3 regions of the Williamsia sp. M5A3_1d genome follow, and region 2 is predicted to be linked to each of the others. Evidence: predicted binding sites of a transcription regulator. Region 2 holds the regulator's gene; each other region holds the start of a gene.
What was found. Region 2 encodes LexA, which represses DNA repair genes until DNA is damaged. Its sites were predicted from a motif close to CGAACANNTGTTCG; they were not measured.

Region 1 (10,346 bases), on a different contig from region 2:
TGGCCGACAAGTCCGTGAACGTCGTCCTGCCGATCGGCGGGACGGCGAGCTATTACACCGACTGGGACCGCACCGATCCCGTTCTCGGCGTGAACAAATGGGACACGTTCCTCGCCTCCGAACTGCCCCCGGTGATCGACCGGACGTTCCGCGGCAACGGCACCAATGCGATCGGCGGTGTCTCGATGGGTGCCACGGGCGCGATGATGCTCGCCGTCCGCCACCCGGGTCTCTACCGCGGCGTCGCGGCGTTCAGCGGGTGTCTCGATCTCCTCGACCCGACCGCCGCGGCGGCCACGCAGGGCAGCATCCTCACCCGCGGTGGCAACCCCGACAACATGTGGGGTCGGCCGGGGAACGCGCAGTGGCGGGCGCACGACCCGGCATCACAGGTCGGTGCGCTGAGGGGCACCGCGCTCTACCTCGCCGTCGGCAACGGCCTGCCCGATCTGTCCCTCGGACTCGCGGGCATCGCGTCGCCGGTCGGTGGTGTGTTGGAGAGCGGAGCGCTGACGTGCACCCGACTGTTCGACCGCGCCGCACGACGCGCCGGTGTGCGAACCACCATCGACTACCGGGCCGGACTGCACTCGTGGGGGTACTGGAATCAGGATCTGCACCGCGCCTGGCCGACGGTGGCACGCGCGCTCGGGGTCCCGGTCGGCCGGCGGTAGCGTCGGCGACGACAACTGCCGGGGCGCTACCCTGGCGCGGTGGCCCGCTACGTCGCCCTGCTCCGAGGCATCAACGTCGGTGGCGTGCGGGTCGGAATGTCCGATCTGCGTGACGAATTCGGGCATCTGGGCTTCACCGAGGTGCGCACGGTGCTGGCCACCGGCAACGTCGTGTTCGACGCCGACGACGACCACACGCCGTCGTCGTTGCGCGAGCTGATCGAACCGGCCCTCGGCAAGCGGTTCGGCTACGAGGCATTCGTGTTCGTCCACACCGTCGACCACGTTGCCGACGTCACCGGGGCCTATCCGTTCGACGAGAGCGACGGCGTCCACGCGTATGTGGTGTTCGTGGCCGACGATGCGGTGCTCGACGAACTGCTCGGTGTCGACATCGACGGCGACGTCGAATCGGTGGCCCGAGGTGACGGCGTCGTCTACTGGTCGGTGCCACAGAAGCAGACGCTCAGCAGCGCCTTCGGGAAGGTCCTGGGCAGGTCGGCGTACAAGGCGACGACCACCAACCGCAACCTGCGCACACTCCGCAGGATCCTCGGCTGAGGACACGGGGACGACAGAGATGATGGCAGCGGGCGCAGTGGCGCTCATGGTGCTGGCGCTCGCGTTCGCTGTGTGGCGTCCGCGAGGGCTTCCCGAGGCGACGGTTGCGGTGCCCGCGGCGGCGATCGCCATCACTGTGGGCGCGGTGACGCTGGGTGAGGCGTTCGACGAGATCCACCGTCTGGCGTCGACGGTCGCCACACTGGCTGCGCTGCTGGCGCTCTCGCACGCGTGTGAGGTGCTCGGGGTGTTCGGGTGGGTCTCGCGGCAGATCGGTCGCGCGGGAGCCGGCAACGGTCGACGACTGTTCGCCCTCGGATTCGTCGGGGCGGCGGTCACGACGGCCGCGCTCAATCTCGACGCCACCGTCGTCCTGCTCACCCCGGTGTTGATCGCGGTCACCCGCGGCCTCGGGGTGCGCCCACGGCCGCTGTCGGTGGCGACGATCAGTCTCGCCAACGCGGCGTCGTCGTTGATGCCGGTCTCGAATCTGACCAACCTGCTGGCGTTCTCGGCCACCGGCGTGAGTTTCGGCCGCTTCACCCTGCTGATGGCCCTGCCGTGGCTCGCGACGCTCGTGGTGCAGTACGCGGTGCACCGCTGGTGGTTCCGCGCCGAGATCGCCGACGTCCCCGATCACGAGCCACAGGATCCCGGGCTCGCGCCGGTCACCGCGTTGTGTGTCCTCGGCGCGACGCTCGTCGGTTTCGTCCTGTCGTCTCAGGTCGGGGTGGAGCCGGTGTGGTTCGCCACCGCGGGTGCCGTGGTGCTCACGGTGATCGCGATGGCGCGCAGGGCGTCGGGCGTGGTCGATGTGGTGAAGGCGATCAATCCCCTGTTCCTGCTGTTCGTGTTCGCACTCGGGGTCCTGGTCGCCGCCATCGCCGACGGCGCGATCGGTCGTTGGTTGGCCGGCATCGTCCCGAACGGCACCGGTCTTCTCGCGCTGCTCGGCGTGGCCGCGATCGGTGCGGTGGTCGCGAACGTCATCAACAACATCCCCGCGACATTGCTGCTGCTCGCCGCGATGTCCGGCGCCCCGACCGTCGCGCTGTTGGCAATGCTCCTCGGCGTCAACATCGGCTCCAACATCACCTACGTGGGGTCGCTGGCGAATCTGCTGTGGCGCCGCATCGTCAGCCGCGACGGTGTCGCGGTTTCCGCCGCCGGCTTCTCCGCCCTCGGCCTCGTCGCCGGTGCCCCGTCGATCGTCGCTGCCGTCACCATGTTGTGGCTCGTCACTTGAGTTGAGCGGCCGGGTCGCGTTCTACTCCCGCCGACTGTGCCGAAAGTCGTCGCTGAGTGTGCTCGCAGCATTACGCAAGCCGAGACGTGAACAACGCACATTCGACAACGGCTTTCCGCACCGTCAGCGGCGGTAGAACCCAAACACCCATCAAGCAGCGGGATAGAGCTCACACTCAGGCCAAGTGATGTCGAAGCGCCTGCTCACTGCCGCGACGTCAGGCGGGTTCCGGAATCGTTCGAGGAGTTCGTCGATCCGGTGTAGGTGATTGGCGCGGAGCTTTTCGGGTGGGTCGGTGTTGCGGCGCCAGCCGTAGCGGCCTTTGTCGGGGCCGTCGGTGATCTTCTCGGTGGACCACTGATGGGGTTCGGTTCCGACGGCTCGGTTGTGGGGTCCGCAGGCGGGGGCCAGGTGGGTGGAGTCGGTGAGCCCGCCGTCGGCCCAATCCTGTTCGGCGTGATGCATCTCGGTGTGGGCGAAGGCGACACCGCAATCGTCCTTGCTGCAACCGCGGTACTGCGCGAAAGCCATCAACCGTTGCGCTTGTGAGGCGAGGCGGCGGGTGCGCCCGAAGAACAAGGGCTCGTTGGTGACGTCGCTGAACACCGCGAGATGTTGTTGGGCGTCGGCGGCGAGCTTCACAACGTCACCGATCGGGAGGTCGGTACCTGTGGTGGTGCGTACGACGCCGGCGTGCTCGCGGAGTTGGGCGTCGGTGATGGAGACGATGATCTGCGGCGGCAGCCCGCGGTGTGACCCACCGAGCAAGCCGCCGTTGACGGCGGCGTCGAGTAGGGCTTTGAGGGCGTCGTGGTTGCGTTGGGACTGCGAGCGGCAGTCCCGATCTGCTGCTTCCCGTAGTGCATCGCTGCTGATCTCGCTGCCGTCGCCGTGAGGCGACTGATCGTCGTCGGGGTTGTTCATCCCCGGTGCCGCCCACTTCGCGAGCACCACGTCGAACAGGGCGCGCGTGGTCGGGTCCAAGGTGGCGGTCAGCTTCGACATCAACTGGCTGTCCTGGCAACCCACAGACAGCTTCCGGTTCCGTGCGCGGTCACGGTCGTCGGTGAGGGTGCCGTCGGGATCGAGGTGGGCGAGGATCCGTACCCCGGCGGCGGTGATCTCTTTCGGGGTGAGTGTGGTCGCGAACTCGGCGAGGGTCTGTTCTGCGAACGCTCGGTGCTCGGGCTCGACCGCGGTGGGGATTTTGGCCATGACATCCAGCACGGCGTGAACGTGGTCGGGGCCGATCGATCCGGCCGCCAACTCCCGAGCGACGTTCGGGCAGACCGGTGGCAGCTTCTCTCCGGTCATCGCGTGCATCGATTCGAGCGCCTGCACTTCTTTGAGCCGCTTCTTCGGTTGCGTCACGCGCAGTGTCGTCCGAAGGAACTCGGTCAGGTTCACACATCCGACGGCGCGGTGGGCGTCGCGGTCGGACACCTCGAGGATCCTTTTGTTGCCGGCGGCCTCCAATTGCCGGGCGATGCGCTCATGGCGAATGGCGAGATCCGCGACCTCCTCGTCGGTGCACGAGGTGGAGTCGGCAGTGAGGATTCTGTCCACGATCTGTTCCAGGGCAGCGTAATCCGATTGGATGCTGTTCATCGGCCTGCCCCCTCCCCAGGTGGATCTGTACATCTATCCTAGCACGGATGTTCGAGGGGTGGGTGGTTAATTTTAGTGAATGTTGTTGAACGCTGGTGTATTTCGCTTGTCCGGTCGCGTTCTACTACCGCCGACTGTGCCGAAAGTCGTCGCCGAGTGTGCGTCGTTTCGCCGTCAACTCACGATCTGTGGTCAGCACACCCGGTTCGGGTTCGTCACGGTCGGCCGTGAATCAGGACAGATGGTTCGTGTCGTTGACGAGGCGGACGGAACTTCCTCCGTCGGAGTAGAACTCGGCCACCGAGAGCGACGCCAGGTCGAGGTGGAGCTTGAAGAGGATCGACGGACCGACGTCGAGGGCATGGCGCAGAACGGTTTTGATCGGCGTGACGTGACTGACCACCACGACGTCGCCGGGTCCGTACTCCGACACCACGTGGTCGGTCGCGACCCGCACACGCTCGGTGACGGCGTCGAAACTCTCCCCACCCGGAGGGGCGACCGACGTGTCGGACATCCAGGCGCGGTGCAGTTCCGGGTCACGCTGCATCGCCTCGATGAACGTCAGACCCTCCCACTCGCCGAAGTCGGTCTCGGTGAAGCCTTCCACCTCGTGCACCGGAAGATCGAGCTTGCGGGCGATGGCGCCGGCGGTCGCCCGCGCCCGCGACAACGGGCTGGACACGATGGCCTTCACACCGCCGCGAGAGGCGATGCGATGCGCCGCCCGATCGGCCTGCTGCACACCGAGTTCGGTGAGCTCGGGGTTCCCACGTCCGCTGTAGCGCCGGTCCACCGACAGCGCCGTCTGCCCGTGGCGCACCAGCCACAACCGGGTGGGCTCCCCCATCGCCCCGGTCCAACCGGGCCCGGTCTTCGCCGCCGAAGCGCTCTTCTCGACCGGGGCGGCCGACTCACCACCTGTCGCGATCTGCCCCTGCGCCTGCTCATCCATGGCCTCGTTGGCGAGGCGGTCGGCGTGGGAGTTCTCCGCGCGAGCGATCCACGCGAAGTCGACGTGTGAGAAGCCCGAGACGAGATCGCGGGCCTGCTCCGCCAGCGGGATCATGTCCGGGTGCTTGACCTTCCACCGACCCGACATCTGCTCGACGACCAGCTTGGAGTCCATCCGCACCGACACCTCGTCGGCGTCGAGATCCCTCGCAGCCCCGAGACCCGCTATGAGCCCACGGTATTCGGCGACATTGTTGGTGGCGCGTCCGATGTACTCCTTGCGCTCGGCCAGGACGGTCCGGTGGTCGGCGTCGAACACGACGGTGCCGTATCCGGCGACGCCGGGGTTGCCGCGCGATCCGCCGTCGGCCTCGACGATGACCCGCATCCGGCTCAGACCCCGGATTCGTGCGTGCGCACGATGATCGCGCCGCACTCGTCGCAGCGCAGCACCTCGTCGGCGGGTGCCTGCCCGTAGCGGCTGAGCGTTCCGCGGTCGATCTCCATGCGGCAGGCCCCGCACCGCGCCTGACGCAGCAGGCCCGCGCCGATCCGGCCCTGGGCCACCTGCTTGTCGTAGACGGCGAGCAGGGCGTCGTCGATCTGTCCGCGCAGTTCGTCGCGACGGGCGCGCGCGGCGTCTGCGGTCACGTCGATCTCCGACATCGCCGTCGCCGCGTCGGCGTCGGCCTTCTCGATCTCTTCCTCGGTGTGGGTCACCAGCGCTCCGCAGCGCAATTCCTCTGCCGCGGTGGCCTCTTGACGTTCCATCACCTCGAGCAGCTCGTCCTCGGCCACACCGCGCCGACGGTGCAGGCCCGCGATCTCGTGCTCGATCTCGGTGAGCGCCTTGCCGGTGAGGGTGCCGCCGTTGAGCAGGGCCGAGTCCTTGCTCAACCGCGTGTCGAGCACGGCGATGTCGTTCTCGAGGCGTCGCACCTCGCGGGCGAGGTCCTCGGCCGCGATCTGCGCGGCGACGGTCTGATCCCGGTACTCACGCAGGGCCTCGACGAGTTCGGCGACCCGTGCGGCCTCCGGCGAGTGGGACCGCCGGTGGGTGGCCCTCGAGACCCCGGCATCGACCTCGGCCAGGTCGAGGAGTGCTCTCTGATCGGCCGGATCTGCCTTCATGTCGCGAGGGTGTCCTGTTCTGTAGGGGTTCTGGCGACACTACCGGTCGGGGCGTGCCTCGCCCGTGACGGCGCTGGTGGAGCCCGCGCCGTGCAGCGTGAACGGGTCGGTCGGACGGTCGAACTGCGAGATGACCAGCCCCGCGTCGTGGGCGCCGAGCACCGCGGCGACCTGCGCACACCAGGGGAACTCCGTCGCCCAGTGCCCGGCGTCGACGAGCGCGGGGCCACCTGCGCGCAGGTGTTCGTCGGCGGGGTGGTGACGCAGGTCGGCGGTGACGTAGACGTCGGCCCCGGCCGCGGCGGCCGCGTCGATCAGCGAGTCGCCGGCTCCACCACACACCGCGACCGTCGAGACCATGGCGTCGGGATCGCCCGCCGTCCGCACGCCCCACGCCGCGGTCGCGAGTGACGTCGCCACATGATCGGTGAACGCGCGCAACGACATCGGTTCGGCGAGGACGCCCACCCGCCCCAATCCGATGTCGGACGGGGTGGAGGCGAGTTCGATCAGGTCGAAGGCCGGTTCCTCGTAGGGATGCGCCGCGCGCAGGGCCGCGGCCACCGCGTCGCGTCGGCCGCGGGGGGCGACCATCTGCATGCGGTCCTCGGCGACGGAGGCGACCTCACCGACGTCACCGATGGCCGGGTTCGCCGACGGACCGGGGAGGAACTCGCCGGTCCCCGCGACGGTGAACCGACACCGGCTGTACTCGCCGATCGCGCCGGCACCGGCGGCGAACATCGCCTCGGCGACCGCGTCGGTCGCGGTGCGCGGGACCATCACCACCCAGGAGTCCAACGGCGGGCTCGGCAGCGGTGAGAGAGGCCGCGTGTCGGTGACCCCGAGAGCGTCGGCGAGGGCGTCGGACACCCCGGGGCGGGCGATGTCGGCGTTGGTGTGCGCGGTGTAGAGCCCGCATCCCGACCGGATGAGGCGGTGGATCAATCGCCCCTTGGGGGTGTGCGCACCGACGGTGTCGACACCGCGCAGCAGCAGCGGGTGGTGCGCCACGATCAGTTCGACACCGGTCGCGACGGCTTCGTCGACCACCGCGTCGGTCACATCGACGCAGATCAACACGGCGGTGACGGTGTCACCGGGGTCGCCACACACGAGACCGACACTGTCCCAGGACTCGGCGTGACGCGGCGGGTAGGTCTCGTCGAGCAGTTCGATCAGATGGCGCAGGGCGGCCACGTCAGTTCCCGTCATTCGAGTCGGTACAGGGTAGGTCGGTGCACGCGGTGCGGTGCGGGAGCTGTCCGGTGTCGTCGCGGCGTGGCCAGGCGGCGATCAGACCGGCAACCGCCTCGCGGTCGCGGACGGCGAGACGCAGGTGATCGGGACCCAGCCCGGCGAAGTTCGCACAGCTGCGTACCGCGTAACCCTCACGCGCGAGATGGTTCTTGGCCGCGGTGCCCTCGGTCACCCGCACCATCACGAACGACGCCGCGGGCGTGCCGCACACCGTGATGCCGGCCGCGGCCAGGGCCGCGCACATCGCCTCGCGGTCGGATCGGACCACCCGGGCCTGCTCGCGCGCATGAGCCCTCCCCTGTTCCGACAGTGCGGCGGCGAGTGCGGCGAGCTGCAGCGTGCCCACCGGCCAGTGGGGGCGACCCGCGGTGAGGCGATCGATGACATCTGCTGCGGCGCAGAGATATCCGGCGCGAAGTCCCGCGAGGGCGAAGGTCTTGGTGATGCTGCGGATCACGATCACGTCCGGATACGCGCTATCGACGAGGGATTCCGGTTCGTCGATCTCGGCCCCGTCGCGCACGGCGAGGGTCACGTCGGCGAACGCCTCGTCGACCACCACGATCCGTCCCGGACGCCGCAACGACTCGATGGCCTCACGGGGGTGCAGCACCGAGGTCGGGTTCGTCGGGTTGCCGACGATCACGAGGTCGACGTCGGCGGGGACGTCGGCGGAGGTCACATCCCACGGTGCGGCGCACACGACGCGGGTCACCGGGACACCGGCAGAGGTCAGCACGCGTTCGGGCTCGGTGAAGGTGGGGGCGATGACGACGGCGTTCCCGGGGCGCAACCGTGCGAGCAGCGAGAACCCCTCGGCGGCACCGGCGAGCGGCAGGATCTCGCGGCGATCCCGACGATGGGCCCGCGCGATCACGTCGACGGCGGCGTCGTGATCGTCACGGAGGGGGTAGGCGGCCAGGTCGGGCAGCCGCTCGGCGAGGGCGTCGACCATCCAGCGCGGCGTCCGGCCACGGACGTTGACGGCGAAATCGACCATGCCCGCCGCGACGTCGTCGTCGCCGTGGCGGTCGAGTGCGGTGAGGTCTGTACCCGTGGCGGTCTGGTGCTGCGTGGCCGACGGGATCACGACTCCCGACTCTACTTCGCGCCCCTGCGTGGCCCGGGCTCCGCACGTCGGGTGAGAATGGTCGGGTGCCGGTCTCCACCGATCCCGCCGCGGCGACGACGACCCTGTTGTTCGACCTCGACGGCACCATCACCGATTCCTTCGACGGCATCGCCAACAGCTTTCGACACGCGCTGGCGACCGTCGGTCATCCCGAACCCGATCCGACGGTCGTCGAGGGCATCGCCGGGCCGCCGATGCTCGACACCCTGCGGACACTGGGTCTCGACGACGACCGCGCGGCCGCCGCGATGGATGCCTACCGTGCGCGGTACACCGACATCGGGTGGCTGGAGAACGCGGTGTTCCCCGAGATGGAGGCGATGCTCGACGACCTGGCCGCGGCCGGGCGCCGGATGGCCGTCGCCACCTCGAAGAACGAGACCACGGCGACGCGCATCCTCGAGCACTTCGGTCTCGCCGGGTATTTCACGGTGATCGCCGGCGCGAGCGACGACGGGACCCGCCGCACGAAGGGTGACGTGGTGGCGCATGCGCTGTCCGGCCTGGGTGTGGCACCGACCGCGAGTGCCGACGGCGGCACACCCGACGTGGTGATCATCGGCGACCGTTCTCACGACATCCACGGCGCCGGCGCGTTCGGCATCCCCGCGGTCCTCGTCGGCTGGGGATACGCGCTCGACGGCGAGGGTGCCGACGCACGGTGGCAGGTGTCCACGGTGGGCGAGCTGCGGGAGGTGCTCGGTGTCTGACCGGCTCCACATCACGTTCGTCTGCACCGGCAACATCTGCCGGTCCCCGATGGCCCAGAGCATCGTCACCCACGCCGTCGCCGAGGCCGGACTGTCGGATCGGGTGCGCATCGACAGCTGCGGCACCGGTTCGTGGCACGTCGGTGAACCCGCCGACGACCGCGCGCGGACGGAACTGCGGCGCAACGGGTACTCCGACGAGCACGCCGCAGCCGTTCTCGGCGCTCAGCACAGCGACGCCGATCTGATCGTCGCGCTCGACCGCGGACACCTCGAGGCGTTGCGGCGCAAGCGGTTGGGCGAGCGCGCGCGTCTGCTGCGCAGCTTCGACCCGGATGTGGACCCCGCCGTCGGCGACGATCTCGACGTCGCCGATCCGTATTACGGCGACCAGAGCGACTTCACGCGGGTCCGGGAACAGATCGAGGCCGCCGTACCGGGCTTGCTCGACTGGATCCGCGAGCAACCCGCCCCGTAGCGCGGTCGACGACCCCGCACGAGTCGGTCAGACCTTGACGGGCTCGATCAACGAGTGCGCGAACCGCATCTTCTCCAGCACCTTGGCCGGCAGCACGAACGGGTACAGATCCTGGTGACCCATCGACCGGTTGATCTGGTTGAGCGACCACGACAGCGGCAGCCACCATTCGATGATGCGATCGAAACCGACGTCGCCGGTGAGTGAGCTGGCCAGCGTCGCGCCGGCCGGTGCCATCGCGAATGCCGCTGCGGTGTCGAGGGTGTCGCGGATGTGCAGGTAGTGCGCGAAGGTCTCCGCCCAGTCCTCGGCCGGGTGCATCGTGGCGTAGGAGGAGACGAAGTCGGATTTCCAGTCCGAGGGCGGGCCGTCGTTGTAGTGGCGGTCGAGCGCGGCCTGGTAGTCGTCGTCGGGGTTGCCGAACAGCTCCTCGAACCGCTGGCGGTGCTCGCCGTCGCCCACGAGGGCCATCTGGTAGTAGTGACCGATCTCATGGCGGAAGTGGCCGATCAGGGTGCGGTAGGGCTCGTCCATCGAGACACGGAGCTGTTCGCGGTGCACGTCATCGCCCTCGGCGAGGTCGAGGGTGATG
Region 2 (10,346 bases):
TCGGGTTGGTCGAAGAGCGGGTCGTCGGGTCAGGGGAGCGGCGCGGAGGCCTCACACCGCGTGGGGTGTCGCCACCTCGCTCACGCGCACCGCGGACAGTGCGAGGTCGGTGGGCCGGGGTGGTTGTGTTCCGGCGAGTGCGGCCGCCGCCGATCCGTAGGCGACGGCGCGACGCAAAGCGTCGGCCGGGGCGGCGTCGTCGAGGGTCGCGAGCAGGTACCCGGCCAACGTCGCGTCACCGGCACCGACGGTGCTCACGGGGACCATCGGCGGAGGGGTGGCGCGCCAGGCGCCGGCTGCGGTCACCAACATCGCGCCGGCCGCTCCGAGGGTCGCGAGCACCGCGCACCCGGCGAGATCGTGTAGGGCTCGCGCAGCGTCGTGAGTGGGACCGAAATCGCCTGCATCGGCGGCCGCTTCGAGCGTGGTGAGGTCGGCGCCGGTGATCTCGCACAGTTCCTCGCTGTTGGGCTTGAGCAGATCCACCGACACCGCGGGCATGGCTGCGCGCACCGCGGTCAACGGGGCGCCGGAGGTGTCCACCGCGACCCGACAGGACAGCGACGACAACCGGTCGGCGAGGTCGGCGTACCAGTCGACCGGCACTCCCGGCGGCAGCGATCCGCACAGTGCCACCCAGGTCGCGGTCGTGGCGGAATCGAGGACGAGGCGGGTCATCTCGGCGAGCTCGCCCGGCGACATCACGGCACCGGGCAGGTTGAGCTTGGTGGTGGTGCCATCGGGCTCGGTGATGGTCAGGTTGCTGCGGACGTCGACGGCGACGTCGACGGTGCGGTGGTCGAGACCCACGGAGTCGAGTCCCACCAGCAGGGGATCGCCGGCGCGTGCGGGCAGGATCGCGGTCGTGGTCGCGCCCGCCATCTGCACGGCGCGGGAGACGTTCACACCCTTGCCGCCCGGTTCGACACGCGCATCGGCGGCGCGGGTGACCGATCCGCGGACCAGGGCACCGGGGAGCACGATGGTGCGATCGACGCTGGGGTTGGCGGTGACGGTGACGATCATGCGATCACGACCTCGACGCCGCGCGCGGAGAGCTCCGCGGAGAACCCCGGGTTGATGCCGTCGTCGGTGATGAGGACGTCGATGTCGTCGAGGCCGGCGAACCGGGTCATGTCCTCGGCGCCGAGTTTGGACGAATCCGCGAGTACGACGACACGGTTGGCGGCAGCGATCATCGCCGACTTCACCGCACCCTCGTCGGGATCGGGGGTCGACAGCCCGTGTCGTTCGGTGATGCCGTTGGTGCCGATGAAGGCGACGTCGACGCGGTACGAGGCGAGCGCGGTGATGGGCGCGGGACCGACCGCGGCCTGGGTGAGCCCGCGGATGCGTCCGCCGAGGAAGTGCAGCTGCGCGCCCGGGTGGTCGGCGACCGACGCCGCGACGGGCAGCGAGTTGGTGAACACCGTCAGGCTGCGGTCGCGTGGCAGCCGGGCGGCGGCCTGCACGGTGGTGGTGCCGGCGTCGATCACGAGGCTGCCGCCGTCGGACGGCACGAAACGGCACGCAGCGGTGCCGATGCGCTCCTTCTCGTCGGGATGGGCGTCGGCGCGTTCGGCGACACCGAGCTCGGTGACCCGTACGGAGTCGACCGGGACGGCGCCGCCGTGCACGCGACGCAGGAACCCGGCCCGCTCGAGCGACGCGAGATCACGGCGCACGGTCTCGCTGGTGACATCGAATTCCTCGGCCAGCGCGGTCACCGACGCGCGACCGTGCGCGAGTACCTGGTCGGCGATGGCCTGCTGTCGCTCTTCGGCGTACACGCGTCCCCGTTTCGGTTGGAATGTGTGGCTTTGAATGTTGATATTGTTTTGTTTACGCCTGGATGTGTTGACAAGTCAAGCTTTTCTTGTAATTTGAGTCACACAGCAGCACCGCAATGACAATCACCTCGTCGAGGGTCCGGGTTCGGACGCCGCGGCGGATGATCGGCCGAGAAGCAACGATCGATAGGCACCCCATGGCTCCCCACGCGACAGCGAACGACCTCTCCCCGGTGGACGTGACCACGCCCACCGATCCCGCCGCCCCGACGGTCCTCACCGGGACGCCGGTGGTGTCCGGGGTGGCCTTCGCGCCGGTGATGTGGCCGGGCGAGCGTCCCGCCCTGCCGGGGCCGGGTACCCCACCGGCCGACGTCGAGGCGGAGTGCGCGCGATTCGTCGCCGCCGCGGCGGCCGTCGCCGATCGTCTGCGCGCACGTGCCTCCGCCGGGACCGGGGTGGCCTCGGAGGTCCTCTCGGCCACCGCCGCGCTCGCGCAGGACCGCGGCTGGATCTTCTCTGCGGAGAAGCTCATCCGGGCCGGATCGCCCGCGCCCAACGCCGCGGTCGACGCGACCGAGCAGTTCGTCGCCATGTTCACCAAGCTCGGCGGCCTCATGGCCGAGCGCGTGACCGATCTCCTCGACGTCCGCGACCGTGTGCTCGCAGAACTCGCGGGCGAGCCCGAACCCGGCCTGGCCCAGCCCGACCACGAGGTCATCCTCTTCGCCGACGATCTCGCCCCGGCCGACACCTCCGGGCTCGACCCCGCTCTCGTGCGGGGCCTGGCCACGCGCCTGGGCGGCCCCACCAGCCACACCGCGATCATCGCCCGTCAGTTGGGGATCCCGTGCGTCGTCGCGGTCGGTGCGCTCACCTCGGTGGCCGCCGGCACCCCGGTGATGCTCGACGGCGAGGCCGGCACCGTCACCGTCGGCCCCGACGCCGACACCGCTCGCAGCGCCGTCGCACGCTCCCGGGACGCGGCAGAACTGGTGTCGCGATGGAGCGGACCGGGACGCACCGCCGACGGGCTCGACGTGTCGATCCTCGCCAACGTCCAGGACGGTTCCTCCGCCCGCTCGGCCACCGACTTCCCGGTGCAGGGCATCGGACTCTTCCGCACCGAACTGGCCTTCCTCGACCGGGCGACGGAGCCCGACGCCGCCGAGCAGACCGCGCTCTACCGCGAGGTCATCGAGGCGTTCGTGCCCGCCGCGGGGGAGTCCGACGCCAAGATCGTGATCCGCACCCTCGACGCGGGCTCCGACAAACCACTGCTGTTCGCCGACAACGGAACCGAGGCCAACCCGGCCCTCGGCGTACGCGGTCTACGGGTCGCGTTCGGCAACCCGGGTCTGCTCGACCGGCAACTCGACGCCGTCGCGGCCGCCGCCGAGGCGACCGGTGCGGCACCGTGGGTGATGGCCCCGATGGTGGCGACGGCGACCGAGGCCCGCGACTTCGCCGCGAAGGTGCGTGCCCGGGGTCTCGTCGCCGGCGTGATGATCGAGATCCCCTCGGCTGCACTGCTCGCGCCGTCGATCCTCGCCGAGGTCGACTTCGTGTCGATCGGCACCAACGACCTCACGCAGTACACGATGGCGGCCGATCGCATGTCGGCCGAACTCGCCTACCTCACCGACCCGTGGCAGCCGGCCGTGCTCGCGCTCATCCACATGGTGGCCTCGGCGGGGTCGGCGGCCGGTAAACCGGTCGGGGTGTGCGGCGAGGCCGCCGCCGACCCACTGCTCGCCTGCGTGCTGGTGGGTATGGGCGTCACATCGTTGTCGAGCGCACCGGCGGCCGCCGCGGGTGTGGGTGCGGCGCTGGGTCAGGTGCGCACCGAACAGTGCCGGGCCGCGGCGCGGGCAGCGCTGGCGACCGCGGATCCCGCGGACGCACGCGTCGCCGCAGCGGCGGCCCTACACGACTGACCCGGCGACACGAGGACGGGGCCGATCGGCCGTCCTCACCGACGGCGGGCGCGGTCCTCCACCTCGCGCACGAGGCCGATCATCGTCGAATCCCGCTGCAACGCAGCATCGGAGAGCGGGTTGACGATCCCGCGTAGAGCGGCGACCGGGATCCATCGACGCGGCACCTGTATCCGCGGGGACCGCGACTCGATGCCGTCGGCGACCGCCAGTCCGACGCGACGGGGCTTGATGGGAGTCAGCAGGGGACGTGGGAACGCCCGCTTGATCAAAGCGGTGGCGAGTTCGTCCTTGCCGAAGGCGACATCGGCGATGGGGGTCGCGACCCACCCGGGATAGAGCACCCCTGCCGTCGCGCCGTGGGCCGCGAGCTCGCTGCGCAATGCGCGGCCGATCTGCTCGACGGCCGCCTTCGACGCCGCATAGGGCGCATTGACCATCCCGTTCAGGTACGCGTACGTCGACGACGTGATGAGGACGTGGCCCCGGGCATCGATGACGTGGGGCAGCGCCACCCGAACCGTGTTCCACACACCCATGAGGTTCACGCCGATCACGCGCTCGAACACGCCGTCCGCCACGCTGGCGACGGTGTCGGCCGAATCTCCGCTGGAGATACCGGCATTGGCGAACACGACGTCGATCCGACCCCACCGTGCCACGGCACGCTCGACGGCGTCCGAGAGATCAGCCGGGACCGTGACATCGGCTCGAAGCGCGAGGACACGATCGGGATCGAGCCCCAGCACCGCGTCGTCCACCGCGGCCTGGACCAGGTCGAGCGCGACCACACGGGCACCCCGACGATGCACCTCACGGACGACCTCACGCCCGATGCCACCTGCGGCGCCGGTCACGACGACCACCGCGCCGTCGAGGACCAATCGCTGTGCACCCATCACGTCTCCTGTCGTCCACCCCGATCGGGTGGTCAGTGTGACACGCGGCGTAGTCAGATGCGGTACGCGGGGTGACGAGGGTCGGTCAGAGGCGTCGCATGACGGTGACGACCTTGCCGAGGATCGCCGCCTCGTCACCCGGGATCGGATCGAACTGCGGGTTGTGCGGCATCAGCCAGACGTGGCCGTCGGTGCGCTTGAACGTCTTCACCGTGGCCTCGCCGTCGATCATGGCCGCCACGATGTCGCCGTTGTCGGCCACGTTCTGCTGGCGGACCACCACCCAGTCGCCGTCGCAGATGGCGGCGTCGATCATCGACTCGCCGACCACGCGCAGGAGGAACAATGCGCCGTCACCCACGAGTTCACGGGGCAGCGGGAACACCTCCTCGACCGCCTCCTCGGCGAGGATGGGCCCACCGGCGGCGATGCGACCGAGCACCGGGACGAAGGTGGGGGTCGGCAACGACAGGGCATCCGAGCCGCCGCCGTCACCGGGATCGGCGTCCTGCACGTTGACCGCCCGGGGTCGGTTCGCATCGCGCTTGAGGAAGCCCTTGCGTTCGAGGGTGCGGAGCTGGTGGGCGACCGACGACGTGGAGTTGAGGCCGACCGCGTCTCCGATCTCACGGATGCTCGGGGGATATCCGCGCTCGCGGACCGACGCACGGATGACCTCGAGGACCTTCGCCTGCCGAGGCGTCAGATCGGCCTCGCTGATCGGTCCATCGGCGAAGTCGGTGGTGGTGACGGTGGTGTCGGACACGGTGTCCCTCCTGTCGCGGCCCGCTCCCGACCGATCTGTTCGAACGGTTCGGACAACGCGCGGACCTGCTGTCACCTGGGACAGTAGTGCAGCAGATAACAACTTTCAAACATTTGTTCGACCGTGTCGGGACATTGTCGGAGGCGCGTGATACAAATCGAACACACGTTCATTCGAACGTCTGGTCGATGAGGAGCACGTCATGAATCAGACTCTCACGCGTCACAGCAGCACCACGGCACACCGGCCCGCCGACGCCACGGTCGAGCGCGCGCCGCGTCCGGCGCAGCGCCCCGTGCCCGTACGTCACCGCCCCGCGGGTCGGCCCGCCGCGGCCCGCCCGGCCGGTGTGGTCTGTGCCGACGGCCGTCGCCACGCACCGGTGTCCCGGCGGCCCGCACCCATCGGATGGGGAGCGGCCATCGTGGCCGGCATCGCGCTCGCGGTCGCCGTCTGGGCTGTGGTGCTCGGCGGATCGGCTGCCGCCGAGTCGTCGGCGGCTCCCGTCGCGGGTACCTCCGTGGTCCATGTCCGTGGCGGCGAGTCGTTGGGAGAGATCGCGGCGCGCGTCGCGCCGGACCGGGCGACGTCCGCGGTCGTCGCCGACATCAAGGAGCTCAACCACATGAGCGGATCGGCGTTGACCGCCGGCCAGCCGCTGCTCGCCCCGCTCTACCGGGACTGACCGGTGTGTGACGGCCGATCGGGGTCGGTATCCTCGCGACCGTGGGTCCACATCGGGCCCTGTGACGCCTCGAGGTCCACCCTCGACACGCGTCGCCCGCGGATCAGGTTCGAGGACACGGCGATGCACTGCCCCTTCTGCAAACACGAGGACACCCGGGTGGTCGACTCGCGTGTCGCCGACGAGGGGCAGGCCATCCGTCGTCGCCGTTCGTGCTCGAACTGCGGCCGCCGGTTCACCACCGTCGAGAGCGCGGTGCTCGCCGTCGTGAAACGCAACGGGGTCACCGAGCCGTTCAGCCGCGAGAAGGTGATGCTCGGAGTCCGCCGCGCCTGCCAGGGCCGCGCCGTCGACGAGGACCGGTTGCGCCTGCTGGCCCAGCAGGTCGAGGACGCCGTCCGCGCCTCCGGATCGGCCGAGATCCCCAGCAACGAGGTGGGTCTGGCCATCCTCGGTCCGTTGCGCGAACTCGACGAGGTCGCCTACCTGCGCTTCGCCTCGGTGTACCGGTCGTTCGAATCGGTCGACGACTTCCAGCGTGAGATCGACGACCTGAGGTCGTCACCGTCGCGCGCCGCCACCGCCTCCGTCGGCGCCTCGGGCGAGACCGTCGATCGCACGTAGGATCCGCTGCTCCGACACCGGGTAGGCGGGTCTGATCCGCTCGGCGAACAGTCCGATGCGCAATTCCTCCACCATCCAGTGGATCTGCTCCCCGAGCGTGACGCGCCGCGCCGGCGTCGCCCGTTCGACCACCTCGGCCCACCGGTCGAGGACGCGGTCGACCGACTCCATCGCCCGCGCATCGGTCGCGGCTGCGGCAGGAAGCCGGGCCAATCGCACCAGGATCGCGTCGAGATACACCGCGACACGCGTGCGGTGGTCGGCGTCGGTGGCGCTGATGAAACCGTCGAACACGAGGTCGTCGAGCTGGCGGGTGACATCGGCGACGGCCGTCGACGAACCGAGTCGATCGAACTCGGCGCGGATCGGTGCGACGCGCGTCAACACGTCGGCCGCCGTCGCCAGCGCGGCGCGGGCGACCGCCGGGGCGTCGCGGGCGACGGTGGCCCGCAACGCCGCGAAGGCCGCGGGGTCGCGCACCTGCGTGGTCGACCCAGTGAGATCGACGATGGCCGCGCGTGTGCAGTCGCGCAGCAGATCCTCGGTCGAGCGATAGGGGCTCTGCGACAACGCCAGGCGCGCCGCGACGGGCAACTGACCTGCGGCCGAGGGTTTCAGCGCGGGGATCGAGATCTCGAGCAGTCGTCGGATGGCGCGGTGGGTCGCCAGGTCGGCTTCTGCCGCGGTGGTCGCGACCGCCCGCACGACACCGCCGTCGACCACCAGCAGGCACGGATGGCTCGTGACCTGTTGACCGGCAACGGTTTCGACGACCGATGGAGCGATGGTGCCGATGGTGGCGGTCGTCCACTCGGTGATCGGCGGCGGCGTCGGGACAGCCGACGGGCCACCACGGGACGGTTGTGCGCCTCCCTTCGGCGCCGACGGTGCCGATCCCCCGATGGCGTCGCGCAGCTCGGCCAGCGATTCGGCTGTCGCGACCACCGATCCGTCGTCGGCGACCGCGGCGTAGGTCATGCGCAGATGGCGTGGCAGCGTGCTCGGGTCGAAATCGTTCGGCGACACCGCGACACCGGTCTGTCGACTCACCTCGCGAGCCAGGCCGACGGCGACCGGTTCGCTGCGCGGGGTCAGCGCCGCCATGGCCGCCGCGCCGACATCGGCCGCGGGACCGAGGCGGCGGCGCACCGACTTGGGCAGGCTGCGCACCATCGCCACGGCCAGTTCGGTGCGCAGGCCGGGGACCAACCAGTCGAAACCCGAGGGACGCACCCGCGGCAGCAACGCCAGCGGGATGTGGACGGTGACCCCGTCGCGCTCGGCGCCGGGGGAGAACTGGTAGGTCAGATCGAGGTGGGCCTCGCCCTGCTGCCACCGGTCGGGGAATTCCGTCGCCGACACCGCATCGGTGTCCGCGACGGTCTCGGGGGTGAGATCGAGCAGGTCGGGGTTCTCGCGCCGTGCGGACTTCCACCAGGTGTCGAAGTGTGCCGCCGACACGACCTCGCGGCCGATCCGTTGATCGTAGAAATCGAACAGTTGGTCGTCGTCGATCACCAGGTCGCCGCGGCGCGCGCGGTGCTCGAGGTCGCGGGCGTCCTCCAGCAGGGCCCGGTTGCGGTCGAAGAAGGGGTGCCGGGTGCGCCAGTCGCCCTCGACGAGTGCGTGCCGGATGAACAGATCCCGCGACGTCTCCGGATCGACGCGCCCGAACGGCACGGCGCGATGCGCGACCAGCGGGACGCCGTAGAGGGTGACCCGTTCGTACGCCATCGCCGACCCACGCTTCGACGACCAGTGCGGTTCGCTGTAGGAGCGTTTGACGAGCGGCCCGGCGATCTTCTCGGCCCATTCCGGCTCGATCCCCGCGACCGTGCGGGCGAACAGCCGCGAGGTCTCCACCACCTCACCGGCCATCACGAATCGGGGCGGTTTCTTGGCCAGTGGTGACCCCGGGAACACCACGAACCGGGTGCCGCGGGCGCCGAGGAACTCGCGGGTGTCACCGTCGCGGACGCCGATGTGTCCGAGGAGGCCGGCGAGCAACGACTGGTGCACGGCCGTGGGTGAAGCGTCGGAGGTGTTGGGTCTCCACCCCTTGTCGGCGGTGATGCGTTCGAGCTGACGTACCAGCTCCCTCCACTCCCGGATCCGCAGCCAGTGCAGGAACTCGCGTTCGCACCGTTTACGGAACTGGTTGTTCGACAGTTCCTCCCGCATCTGTTCGAGGTGCCGCCACAGCGAGAGGATCGAGAGGAAATCCGACCCCGCCACGGCGAATCGCGCATGGGACTCGTCTGCGGCCTGGCGCTTCTCGGTGGGACGCTCACGGACGTCGGGCAGCGACAGGGCCGCGACGATGACGAGCACCTCGGCCAACGCACCGTTCTCGTGCGCGGCGACCACCATCCGCGCCCACCGGGGATCGATGGGAAGGTCGGCGATGTCGCGACCGACCGGGGTCAGACCGCGGCGAGTGCCGGTGCCGTCGACTGCACCGAGCTCCTCGAGCAGGCCGATGCCGTCGCGGATCGACCGTGCGTCGGGAGCCTCGACGAACGGGAAATCGGTGATGTCACCGAGATTGAGCGCAGTCATCGTGAGGATGACCGATGCGAGGTTGGTGCGCAGGATCTCCGGTTCGGTGAACTCCGGACGATTCTCGAAGTCCTCCTCGGAGTACAGGCGGATACAGATGCCGTCGGCGACGCGCCCACATCGGCCTGCCCGCTGTCGCGCGCTGGCCTGGGAGACGGGTTCGATCGGTAGGCGTTGCACCTTGGTGCGCAGCGAGTAGCGGGAGATGCGCGCGGTACCCACGTCGACGACGTAGCGGATGCCGGGAACGGTGAGTGAGGTCTCGGCGACGTTGGTGGACAACACGATCCGGCGACGGTCAGAGGTGGTGAAGACCTTCTGCTGGTCGCCGGTCGACAGCCGCGAGAACAGCGGCAGGATGTCCACGCGGTCGTCGAGACGCCGTCGCAACGCATCGGCGGTGTCGCGGATCTCGCGTTCGGTGGCCAGGAACACGAGGATGTCGCCCGGACCGGCGCGGGTGAGCTCGCCGACGGCGGCCTCGATCGCGGCGATCTGATCGATGTCGTCGTGATCGTCGTCCTCGTCGGCGGCATCACGCGGTCGGTAGCGGATCTCGACCGGGTAGGTCCGGCCCGAGACCGAGATGACCGGGACGGGGTGCTCCGCAGTTGCGAAGTGCTCGGCGAAACGCCCGGGGTCGATGGTCGCCGAGGTGATCACGACCTTCAGGTCGGGTCGACGGGGCAGCAGTTGTTTGAGGAAGCCGAGGATGAAATCGATGTTGAGGCTGCGCTCGTGGGCCTCGTCGATGATGAGGGTGTCGTAGGCGAGCAGGAGCGGGTCGCGTCCGATCTCGCGCAGCAGGATGCCGTCGGTCATCACCTTCACGAGGGTGTCGGCGCCCGACCGGTCGTCGAATCGGACGGCGAACCCGACCGCGGCCCCCAACTCGGTGTCGGTCTCCTCCGCGATGCGCGTCGCGACCGCCCGCGCGGCGATCCGGCGCGGCTGGGTGTGCCCGATGGCGCCACGGACACCGCGCCCGAGGCCCAGACAGATCTTCGGCAGCTGGGTGGTCTTGCCCGAGCCGGTCTCGCCCGCGACGACGACGACCTGATGGGTGGCGATCGCGGCGGCGATCTC
Region 3 (10,346 bases), on a different contig from region 2:
TCTGCTCAAGGGCGAGTTCACCGAGGGTGCGGGCACCGGCATCGACGTGCACTCGGTGCGCCAGCCGCTCGGTGTCGTCGCGGGCATCACGCCGTTCAACTTCCCGGCGATGATCCCGCTGTGGAAGGCCGGCCCGGCGCTCGCGTGCGGCAACGCGTTCATCCTCAAGCCGAGCGAACGTGACCCCTCGGTGCCGCTGCGGCTGGCCGAGTTGTTCCTCGAAGCGGGTCTCCCGGCCGGCGTGTTCCAGGTGGTGCACGGTGACAAGGTCGCGGTGGATGCACTGCTCACTCACCCGGATGTCCAGGCGCTGGGCTTCGTCGGATCGTCGGACATCGCGCAGTACATCTACTCCACCGCCGCGGCGAACGGTAAGCGGTCGCAGTGCTTCGGTGGCGCCAAGAACCACATGATCATCCTTCCCGACGCCGACCTCGACCAGGCTGTCGACGCGTTGATCGGCGCCGGTTACGGCAGCGCGGGCGAGCGCTGCATGGCGATCAGCGTCGCGGTCCCGGTCGGCGAGGAGACCGCGAACCGTCTGCGGGACAGGCTCGTCGAGCGTGTGACGGCCCTGCGCGTCGGACACAGCCATGACCCCAAGGCCGACTACGGACCACTGGTGAGTGCCGCGGCGCTCGAGCGGGTGCGCGACTACATCGGTCAGGGTGTCGATGCCGGCGCCGACCTCGTCGTCGACGGCCGTGATCGCGCCAGCGACGATCTCACCTACGGTGATGCGGCGCTCGAGGGCGGCTACTTCATCGGACCCACCCTGTTCGACCACGTGTCGAAGGAGATGTCGATCTACACCGACGAGATCTTCGGCCCGGTGCTCTGCATCGTTCGCGCGGGCGACTACGAGGAGGCGCTGGCGTTGGCGTCGGATCACCAATACGGCAACGGTGTTGCGATCTTCACCCAGGACGGCGACGCCGCGCGGGACTTCTGTGCGCGGGTCCAGGTCGGCATGGTCGGTGTGAACGTGCCGATCCCGGTTCCCGTGGCCTACCACACCTTCGGAGGCTGGAAGCGATCCGGTTTCGGTGACCTCAACCAGCACGGGCCCGCGGCGATCCAGTTCTACACCAAGGTGAAGACGATCACGACGCGGTGGCCGTCGGGTATCAAGGACGGGGCCGAGTTCGTCATCCCCACGATGCAGTGAGTGTCCTCGACTCGGCGCTGTCGGCCGACGACCGCGTCATCACCGACACCGCCGCGGCCTTCGCCGCCAAACGGATCGCCCCGCACGCACTCGACTGGGACACCGAGAAGCACTTCCCGGCAGACGAACTGCGTGAGGCAGCGGCGTTGGGGATGGCGGCGATCTACTGTTCCGAGGAGTTCGGCGGCAGCGGGCTCACCCGCCTCGACGGAGTGCGCATCTTCACCGAGCTCGCCGCCGCCGACCCGACGACCGCAGCGTTCCTGTCGATCCACAACATGGCGACCTGGATGGTCGACAGTTACGGGACGGCCGAGCAGCGGGCGCACTGGGTTCCGCGGATGGCGAGCATGGAGGCCATCGCGAGCTACTGCCTCACCGAGCCCTCCGCGGGGTCCGATGCGGCGGCGCTGCGGACCCGTGCCGACCGTGACGGCGACGACTTCGTGCTCAACGGGGTCAAGCAGTTCATCTCCGGCGCCGGCACATCCGATGTGTACATCGTGATGGCGCGTACCGGAGGCGACGGGCCGAAAGGCATCTCCACCTTCCTCGTCGAGAACGGCACGCCCGGGCTGTCGTTCGGCGCGCAGGAGAAGAAAATGGGGTGGCACGCCCAGCCGACCGCCGCGGTCGTGTTCGACGATGTCCGTATCCCCGCGACGAACATGGTCGGTGGCGAGGCCGGTGAGGGAACGGGCTTCGGTATCGCGATGAACGGACTCAACGGCGGGCGCATCAACATCGCGGCCTGCTCGCTCGGCGGAGCACAGGATGCGATGGCCCGCACGCGGCGGTACCTGCGGGAGCGGGAGGCCTTCGGTGGCAGTCTCATCGACGAACCCACCATCCGTTTCGCCCTGGCCGACATGGCGATCGACCTCGAGGCGTCGCGACTGATGCTGTGGAACGCGGCGGCCGCCCTCGACGCCGATCACCCCGACAAGGTGACGATCTGCGCGATGGCCAAGCGTTTCGTCACCGAACGGTGTTTCGCCGTCGCCGACCAGGCCCTGCAGCTACACGGCGGGTACGGGTACCTGCACGACTACGGGCTGGAGAAGATCGTCCGCGACCTGCGGGTGAACCGAATCCTCGAGGGCACCAACGAGATCATGCGCATGGTCGTCGGCCGTGCCATCGCCAAGGAGACATCATGACCACCATCGCGTTTCTGGGCCTGGGCAACATGGGCGGACCCATGGCCGCCAATCTCGTTGCCGCCGGGCACACCGTCGCGGGGTTCGATCCGGTGCCCGCCGCCGCGGCCGCTGCCGCCGAGAACGGGGTCCTCGTCGCCGAGACCGCCGTCCAGGCCGTCGAACGGGCCGCGGTCGTCATCACGATGCTGCCGAGCGGCGCACTGGTCCGGTCGGCGTATGCCGAGGTACTCCCCGTCGCCCAGGACGGAGCGGTCTTCATCGACAGCTCCACCATCTCCGTCGATGACGCACGCGACATGCACACCCTCGCTGCGGAATTCGGCTTCGCCCAGGTCGACGCCCCGGTCTCCGGCGGGGTGAAGGGTGCGACCGCCGGGACCCTGGCCTTCATGGTCGGCGGGAACGACGACGCCTACGCCGCCGCCGCACCCGTTCTCGAACCCATGGCGGGCAAGGTCATCCACTGCGGTGGACCGGGAAGCGGCCAGGCGGCGAAGGTGTGCAACAACATGGTGCTCGCAGTGCAACAGATCGTCGTCGGCGAGGCCTTCGTTCTCGCCGAGAAACTCGGCCTGTCGGCGGACTCGCTGTTCGACGTCATCACCGGCGCCACCGGCAACTGCTGGTCGGTGCACACCAACTGTCCCGTTCCCGGCCCGGTACCGACATCGCCCGCCAACAACGACTTCCGACCGGGCTTCGCGACCGCGCTCATGCACAAAGACCTCGGCCTGGCCATGGACGCGGTCACCTCGACCGGCGCCACCGCACCCCTGGGAACCCACGCCGCCGAGATCTACGCCGCGTTCGCGGAGAGCAACGGCGCCAAGGACTTCAGCGCCATCATCGAGACCCTGCGCTGACCCACCGGAGAGCGACCTGATCGTCGGGTTTCACACTGTGGAGTTGTCAAGGTTCGTGCCGCTCCCGATACCGGGGGCGTTGGTTCTATGACGGCGCTATGCGGCGATCGGTTCCGCGAGTGCCAATGTTCTTCTGTTGTAGGCCGGTAGAGGTACGCGGCGTGGGTCGATGGTTGCTGGTGGGATGAGCCAGGGGTGTCGGTCGTGGCCCATGACGATGTCCCAGCCGGTGGTGTGGACCGCGACGTGACAGGACCGGCAGAGGAGGCATCCGTTGTCGACGGTGGTCGGTCCGCCGTTGGCGAAGTGGATGATGTGGTGGACGTCGCACCACGACGCCGGGGCACCGCACTTGATGCAGCCCTGGTCGCGGGTGAGGACGACTTTCCTAGCGTTGCCGGTGAACAACCGTTTCTGCGCGGCGACGGAGATGGGTGCTCCGTTGAGGTCAACGCCGATCCCGAGGACTTTCGCATCGCAGGCCAGGAGCTCGGTGGTGAGGTCGGAGATCGGTCCGAGCCAACTCAACCGCGCCGGTTCTGCGTGACCGGCTCCTTCGAGGGGGATGGTCACGATGAGTTCGGTGGATGGTGGTCCCGACAGGGCGTCGGGCGACAGTCCGCGGGTGCCGGCTTCGAGGAGTTGAGCGAAGGCATCAGCTCGTCGGCGCGCGGCGGTCCGTGGGTCGGGGGTGCCGTCAGGTTCAGGTCGAGGTCGGGATGCGGTGTCGAGGGCGGTGTTGAGTCGTTCGCCGGTGGCGACGTCGAGGTCGAATTCGCCCCGTAACCGGCCGTCGTCGGCTTGATTCCACGCCAGCTCATTCAGTGCGGCGTCTTCGGCCACGGGCACGTCCGGCGTTTCGTCGGGGGTGTGGGCGATCGCGGCAGCGCGGGCGTCGTCGAGCAGTTCAGCGGGAGGTGCGCCGGCGACAGCTTTCGCTACCAACCGCCGCTCCAGGCTCGACACCAGATCGGAGTCGAGGGGTTCCCCGGTACGGCGAGCGACGTGATCAACACCACGCGCGACGGCGTCAAGGTGTTCAGCCGACACCGAACCATCGCGGGAATGACGCGCCACCCCCGGCAAAACTTCGCGGGCACGCCCGAGGCGGATCAATCGTGACGCCACCGCAGGCGCGACTCCATTGGCACACAACACTTCCCGCAGCGACATCCCCGACCGCCGGGCGACGCCGACACGGTCGGCCTGGGCGGTCAATCGTGCGAGCAGGTCGTCGGCCACCGCCCGCAAGGCCACGACGCCGCGGATGGCGGCGACAATCTCGGCGTCATCGTCGGCGACAACGGTGTCTTGTGTGCGGTGGTCGTCGATGAGTGAGTCGGCCAATGCTGTGAATGATCCCCCGGTCATCCCTCAATCGTACATGCGTTCGGAGAACCGCGCAAGGGCCAATCGGTCGAATCCTGTTGACTCGTAATCGAATAACGCACGGGCGACGCCCCCGATCACCACTCTAGCGTGCGGGTCCGACAGAACATGGCGTCAAAGACGCCGCCATCCACAAGCACGACAGCGGGGCCCGGCCACTCGATGCAGATGACTGCCCGCCCGGCGGAGCGCGAGGCACGACGGTTGACTCGAAGACGCAACTGGATCAGAAGTCGCCGGCGGAGCGGCGGAGGGTCTCGATCGCGTCGACGAGGGCGCGCGACTGATCCTCGGGGAGACCGATGTCGGCGAAGACGTCGGTGTTGAGGGTGTTCGTGGCCTCTTCGACCGTGGAGCGGCCGATGTCGGTGATCCGCACCAGGGTGGTCCGACCATCGGTGGGGTGGGGGATGCGCTCCACCAGGCCGGCCGATTCGAGGCGGCGGATCGCGTGGGTGACGCTGGTGACGTGAACCTGCAGCCGCACACTGGCTTTGGTGATGGGTAGCGCACCGTTGCGGCTGAAGGCCAGCAGGCGCAACAGTTCGAAACGGGAGAAGCTCAGGTCGAACGGACGCAGGGCGGCTTCGACGCGGGCGAGGAGGATCTGGTGGGCCCGCATCACCGACGTGACGGCGACCATGCCGTCGGCGACGTCACCCCACCCGGCGTTCGACCAGTTGTCGCGGGCCTTCGCGATCGGGTCGAAGGTGGGGCCGTCGGGGGACATGAGAGTCATTGTCCTCCCGCCGGCGGTCGTCGGTGTCACAACCCCGCATGAGCGGCCGCCTCGCTCAGCACCGCCTCGAGCATCGCCGGGGTGAGTCGACCGGTGAAGGTGTTCTGCTGGCTCACGTGATAGCTGCCGAACAGACGGATGGGGGGCAGGCCGTCGCCGGCGAGGTCGACCCACACGCCGTGACCGAACGTGGGACGCGGCACGGGTATCGCGTACCCGTGTTCACTCAACGCGGTGAGAGCGGCCCGCCATCCGAAGGCGCCGAGCGACATCACCGATCGCACCGTCGGGGCGAGCAGTGTCAGCTCCGACTGCAGCCAGTGCGAACACTCGTCGCGTTCGGCGGGTGTCGGCTTGTTCGCGGGGGGAGCGCAGTGCACCGGTGCGGTGATCCTGGTGCCGCGCAGCGTCAACCCGTCGTCTGCCGACACCGAGGTCGGTTGGTTGGCCAGGCCCACCGCGTGCATCGCCGCAAACAGGACGTCGCCGCTGCGGTCGCCGGTGAACATCCGCCCGGTCCGATTCGCGCCGTGCGCCGCAGGCGCGAGTCCGATGATGAGGAACGCGGCGTCAGCCGGGCCGATGCCCGGCACCGGGCGGCCCCAGTACTCCTCGTCGGCGAACGCGCGTCGCTTCTCGCGGGCGACACGTTCGCGCCACTCGACCAGCCGCGGACACGCCCGGCACTGCGTGATGGCGGCGTCGAGATCGTCGAGATCGAGGAACACGGGCACGCCCTCGACGCTACCGCCGCCGGCGGTGACCGGACCGAACCCGCAGCAAGGTCCTCACGTCGACTGTCGAGACGTCAGCTGACCTCCACGGTCGACGCCCAATCCAGGATCGCGGGATCGTCCAGCGTCGCGAGCACCAGATCGCCGTCCAGGTCCTTTCCGGGCTGCGACGGAACGGTGACCACGAACGCCCGGGCCGCTCTGGCGGCAGCGACTCCCGTCGAGGAATCCTCGAGGGCGACACCCTCGGTGGGGTCGGCCCCCAACCCGTCGAATGCCCTCAGATACAGCTCGGGATGTGGTTTGGGATGTCTCACTTCGTCGGCGGCCACCGAGACCTCGAAGAAGACGTCGAGGCGCGACGCGCGGAGAGCGGCGGTCAGCAGGGAACGAGGACTGTTGGTGGCGACGGCGATCGGGACACGGTCCGCCAGGGTGTCGAGCAGCGTTCGAGCCCCGGGCATCGGTGCGACTCCCTGGGCCAGCTCGGCTTCCACCCGGGCCAGCAGGTCCGCCTCGATGCGGGGACCGTGGTCGGGACGGCCGAAGAAGTGCGCCAGCTCCGCACAAACGGCGGGTACGGACCGCCCGATGAGCATGTCCTTCTCGGCGGGACCGAACCCGTGGCCGTGGTCGGCGAACAACGCCGCCTCGGCCCGTGACCAACAGGTCTCGGTGTCCAGAAGCAGGCCATCGCAGTCGAACACGATCGCACTGACCCGCGGTGGCAATGTCATGGCCGCATCGTAGCGAGACCGATCAGCTGACGAGCTCGACCGCCTCCGGTCCGACGTATGTCGCGCGGGGTCGGATGATCTTGCGGCTCTGTGCCTGCTCGACGACATTGGCGCACCAGCCGACCACCCGGCTCACCGTGAAGGTGGGGGTGAACATGGTCCGTGAAATCCCGCAGCGATCCATCACCACGCCCGCGTAGAACTCGACATTGGCGTACAGCGGCCGGTCGGGGTGCACCCGGGCCAACTCCGACACCACCGCCCGCTCCACCTGGACGGCCAGGTCGACCATGTCGCCACCGAGATCGATCGCGATGTCCCGCAACAACTCCGATCGAGGATCGACCGTTCGGTACACCGCGTGACCGAACCCCATGATCCGGGCGCCCTGCGCGATCTGCGCGCGGGTCCATTCCACGGCCGCATCGGCCCCACCGGCAGCGACGATCTCGTCGAGAGCATCGAGCGCCCGGTCGGGCGCTCCGCCGTGCAGCGGTCCCGAGAACGCGCCGATGGCGCCGCAGACCGCCGATGCGAGATCGGCGCCGGTCGAGGCGATCACCCGCGCGGTGAAGGTCGATGCGTTGAAGCCGTGGTCGACGGTCGCGATCAGATACTGCTCGACAGCCCGTGCGTGTTCGGGGGAGGGCACGTCGCCGGTGACGGCGTACAGCCAGTGGGCGGCGGTGTCGAGATCGGAACGGTCGGACACCGGTTCGTCACCGCTCGAGATGCGGTGCAGAGCAGCGAGAATCGTCGGTGTGACCGCGCAGACCCGTAACGCGTGACGGATGCGGGTGTCGGGATCGGCATCCCACATCGGTGCCATCCCCTCGAGCTGTGCGAGCGACGACAACACGGTGCGAAGACCGATCAGGGGTCGCTGTCCGCCACCGACTGCTGCGACCACCCGGACCACCGACATCAGGTCGTCGCCGATCGCCCGCAGAGATCGCACCTCGTCGACGAAACCGTCGAGTTCCCGCGGCTCCGGCAGGCGCCCGTGGACGAACAGGAACCACACCTCCTCGAAAGTCCGATACCGGGCGAGCGACACGGCGTCGAACTGTCGGTACTGATAGAAACCCTCCTCGCCGTGGACGTCCCCGATCTCGGTGTGTGCCACCGACACATTGGACAGACCCGGCTCGGCGACGATGACGCCCATGACTCCTCGTTTCTCCTCGACTTCCCGACCGTTCTGCCCATACATTCGGCTCAGGACGGCGTCCGGTCAATGTTGATCGGATCAACATCGGGCGAGGAGGTGCGAGCGTGGTCCGACGGCATCCACACCGGTGGCCCACGGCGATGCGACACGACGGCCGTGACTACCTCACCACCGCACAGGTGGCCCGCGCGTTGGGGATCAAACCCGCGTCGGTGTACGCCTACGTCAGTCGCGGGCAGCTCGAGAGCGTGCGCATCGCGGGTATCCGAGGCAGCCTGTTCGCCGTCGGTGAGGTCGAGGCTCTACGCCGCCGCACCCAGAAGCGGCCGCCGGCCGGGGTGGTGGAACGTATCCGCACCGAGATCACCCTGCTCGACGACGACCACCTCTACTACCGGGGGCGCGACGTCACAGAACTCGCGTTCGCCGCCGACTTCGAAGGTGTCGTCGACATGCTGTGGGGTCGCGACGGCGGCGACCGTCGCGGGCCGCGTCGGGGCATCGCCGCACCGACCCTGCCCGGCGCGGGTCGACGGCTCGACGGGATCCGGGTGACGGTCGACCTCATGGGCGCCGCCGACGTTTCCCGCGGCAGCATCGCCGCCGACGACGTGATCGACAAGGCGAGCCATGTCGTGGACGCGGTCGTGGACGCGATGCCGGTGGTGGGTGACGCCGGCACGGGTTCAACGGTGGCGCAACGATTGTGGTGCCGACTGTCTCCGATGGCCCCGACGGCGCCGCGAGTACGGCTGCTCAATGCGGCGCTGATCCTGCTCGCCGATCACGACCTCGCCGCGGGCACCATCGCGGCGCGTGTCGCGGCCAGCGCACGCGGCAGCATCTACGCGGTCATCTCGGCCGGACTGGGTGCGTTCGACGGGCCCCTGCACGGCGGAGCGACCACCCTGGCCTACGAGTTCCTCGTATCGGTTCTCGCCGATCGACAGGGGCCCGAACACGCGGTGGCGGAGTACCTGCGAGGTCATGAGCTCCCGCCCGGGTGCGGTCACGTCGTCTACCGACACCGCGATCCACGAGCCGAGGCGCTGCTGGACGGACTGGGTGCCGATGCCGGTTCGGCTCGCGTCTTGGCGGCGGTGGACGCCATCCGCGCGGGTGTCGCCGGGCGGCCCCGCGGCTTCGTGAACTCCGATCTCGCGCTGGCCGCGTTCACGGTGCGGTACCGGATGGTGCCCGACGCCGCCGAGACGATCTTCGCGATCGCGCGCATCGCGGGCTGGGTCGCCCACGCCATCGAGGAGTACCGCGAACCGCGTCTGCGATTCCGGCCCGAGGGCGTCTACACAGGCGTCCGACCCGCGACGTGACAGGCGTCACCGCGGCGTTAGTCTCGCGTGATGAGCACCGACACCACCGACATCGACGACGGCTATCAGCGCGGCCTCTCGGCCCGCACCGTGCAGATGATCGCCCTCGGCGGCGCCATCGGGACGGGCCTGTTCTACGGCGCCGGCGGCGCGATCGAGGACGCCGGTCCGGCCCTCATCCTGGCCTACCTCGTGGCCGGACTCGCGATCTTCGTCGTCATGCGGGCGCTCGGCGAACTCCTCATCTACCGTCCGGTCGCCGGGTCGATCTCGGAGTACGCCCACGAATTCCTCGGCCGCTACCTGGGTTTCACCAACGGGTGGACCTACTGGGCGGTGTGGACCACCACCTGCATGGCCGAGATCACCGTCGCCGGAAAGTACGTCAACTACTGGTTCCCGTCGATCCCCGTGTGGGTCACCGCGCTCGTCGTCCTCATCGCCCTGTTCGCGGCGAACCTGATCTCGGTCAAGGTGTTCGGTGAGGCCGAGTTCTGGTTCTCGATGATCAAGGTCGCCGCGATCATCGCGATGATCGGCATCGGCACCCTGGTACTGCTGCCCATCGCCGGCGTCGGCCCCGAGACCGGACCCTCGCTCACCAACCTCTACAACGACGGCGGCTTCTTCGCGACCGGTTTCGGATCGGCCCTGTTGAGCCTGCAGATCGTCGTGTTCGCCTACGTGGGAGTCGAACTCGTCGGCGTCACCGCCGGCGAGGCGGCCAACCCGAAGGTGACCCTGCGCAAGGCGATCAACACCCTGCCGTTCCGCATCGGCCTGTTCTACGTCGGTGCGCTCGTGGTCATCCTGTCGGTGCGCGGCTGGCGTGAGTTCTCCGACGGCAACAGCCCGTTCGTCGAGGTGTTCGGCTACATCGGTATCCCCGGTGCCGCGGGCATCGTGAACTTCATCCTGCTCACCGCGGCGTTGTCGTCGTGCAACTCCGGTATCTACTCGACCGGACGCATGCTGCGCAGCCTGTCCCAACGTGGCGAGGCGCCGACGAAGCTGTCGGTGATGTCGAGCCGCCAGGTACCGATCGGCGGCA

Region 1: the regulator LexA is predicted to act here: its motif matches at 4,130-4,143, upstream of ACLBW1_RS16325 (DUF222 domain-containing protein).
Region 3: the regulator LexA is predicted to act here: its motif matches at 4,574-4,587, upstream of ACLBW1_RS13150 (DUF222 domain-containing protein).

Annotation. Positions count from the first base shown of each region.
Region 1 covers NZ_JBKEZX010000003.1:859,114-869,459, reverse strand. The annotation lists gene ACLBW1_RS16340 (alpha/beta hydrolase) at 1-674, shown strand, start outside; gene ACLBW1_RS16335 (DUF1697 domain-containing protein) at 714-1,235, shown strand; gene ACLBW1_RS16330 (SLC13 family permease) at 1,258-2,481, shown strand; gene ACLBW1_RS16325 (DUF222 domain-containing protein) at 2,632-4,089, opposite strand; gene ACLBW1_RS16320 (bifunctional RNase H/acid phosphatase) at 4,322-5,431, opposite strand; gene ACLBW1_RS16315 (zinc ribbon domain-containing protein) at 5,437-6,174, opposite strand; gene ACLBW1_RS16310 (Nif3-like dinuclear metal center hexameric protein) at 6,214-7,389, opposite strand; gene cobC (Rv2231c family pyridoxal phosphate-dependent protein CobC) at 7,376-8,524, opposite strand; gene ACLBW1_RS16300 (HAD hydrolase-like protein) at 8,590-9,276, shown strand; gene ACLBW1_RS16295 (low molecular weight protein-tyrosine-phosphatase) at 9,269-9,754, shown strand; gene ACLBW1_RS16290 (zinc-binding metallopeptidase family protein) at 9,782-10,346, opposite strand, start outside.
Region 2 covers NZ_JBKEZX010000004.1:272,289-282,634, forward strand. The annotation lists gene ACLBW1_RS18190 (1-phosphofructokinase family hexose kinase) at 52-1,026, opposite strand; gene ACLBW1_RS18195 (DeoR/GlpR family DNA-binding transcription regulator) at 1,023-1,790, opposite strand; gene ACLBW1_RS18200 (phosphoenolpyruvate--protein phosphotransferase) at 2,030-3,727, shown strand; gene ACLBW1_RS18205 (SDR family NAD(P)-dependent oxidoreductase) at 3,763-4,626, opposite strand; gene lexA (transcriptional repressor LexA) at 4,712-5,392, opposite strand; gene ACLBW1_RS18215 (LysM peptidoglycan-binding domain-containing protein) at 5,595-6,077, shown strand; gene nrdR (transcriptional regulator NrdR) at 6,201-6,701, shown strand; gene hrpA (ATP-dependent RNA helicase HrpA) at 6,639-10,346, opposite strand, start outside.
Region 3 covers NZ_JBKEZX010000003.1:151,577-161,922, forward strand. The annotation lists gene ACLBW1_RS13135 (CoA-acylating methylmalonate-semialdehyde dehydrogenase) at 1-1,168, shown strand, start outside; gene ACLBW1_RS13140 (acyl-CoA dehydrogenase family protein) at 1,165-2,328, shown strand; gene mmsB (3-hydroxyisobutyrate dehydrogenase) at 2,325-3,194, shown strand; gene ACLBW1_RS13150 (DUF222 domain-containing protein) at 3,291-4,565, opposite strand; gene ACLBW1_RS13155 (MarR family winged helix-turn-helix transcriptional regulator) at 4,810-5,313, opposite strand; gene ACLBW1_RS13160 (uracil-DNA glycosylase) at 5,349-6,050, opposite strand; gene ACLBW1_RS13165 (HAD family hydrolase) at 6,131-6,793, opposite strand; gene ACLBW1_RS13170 (citrate/2-methylcitrate synthase) at 6,816-7,961, opposite strand; gene ACLBW1_RS13175 (citrate/2-methylcitrate synthase) at 8,069-9,295, shown strand; gene ACLBW1_RS13180 (amino acid permease) at 9,326-10,346, shown strand, end outside.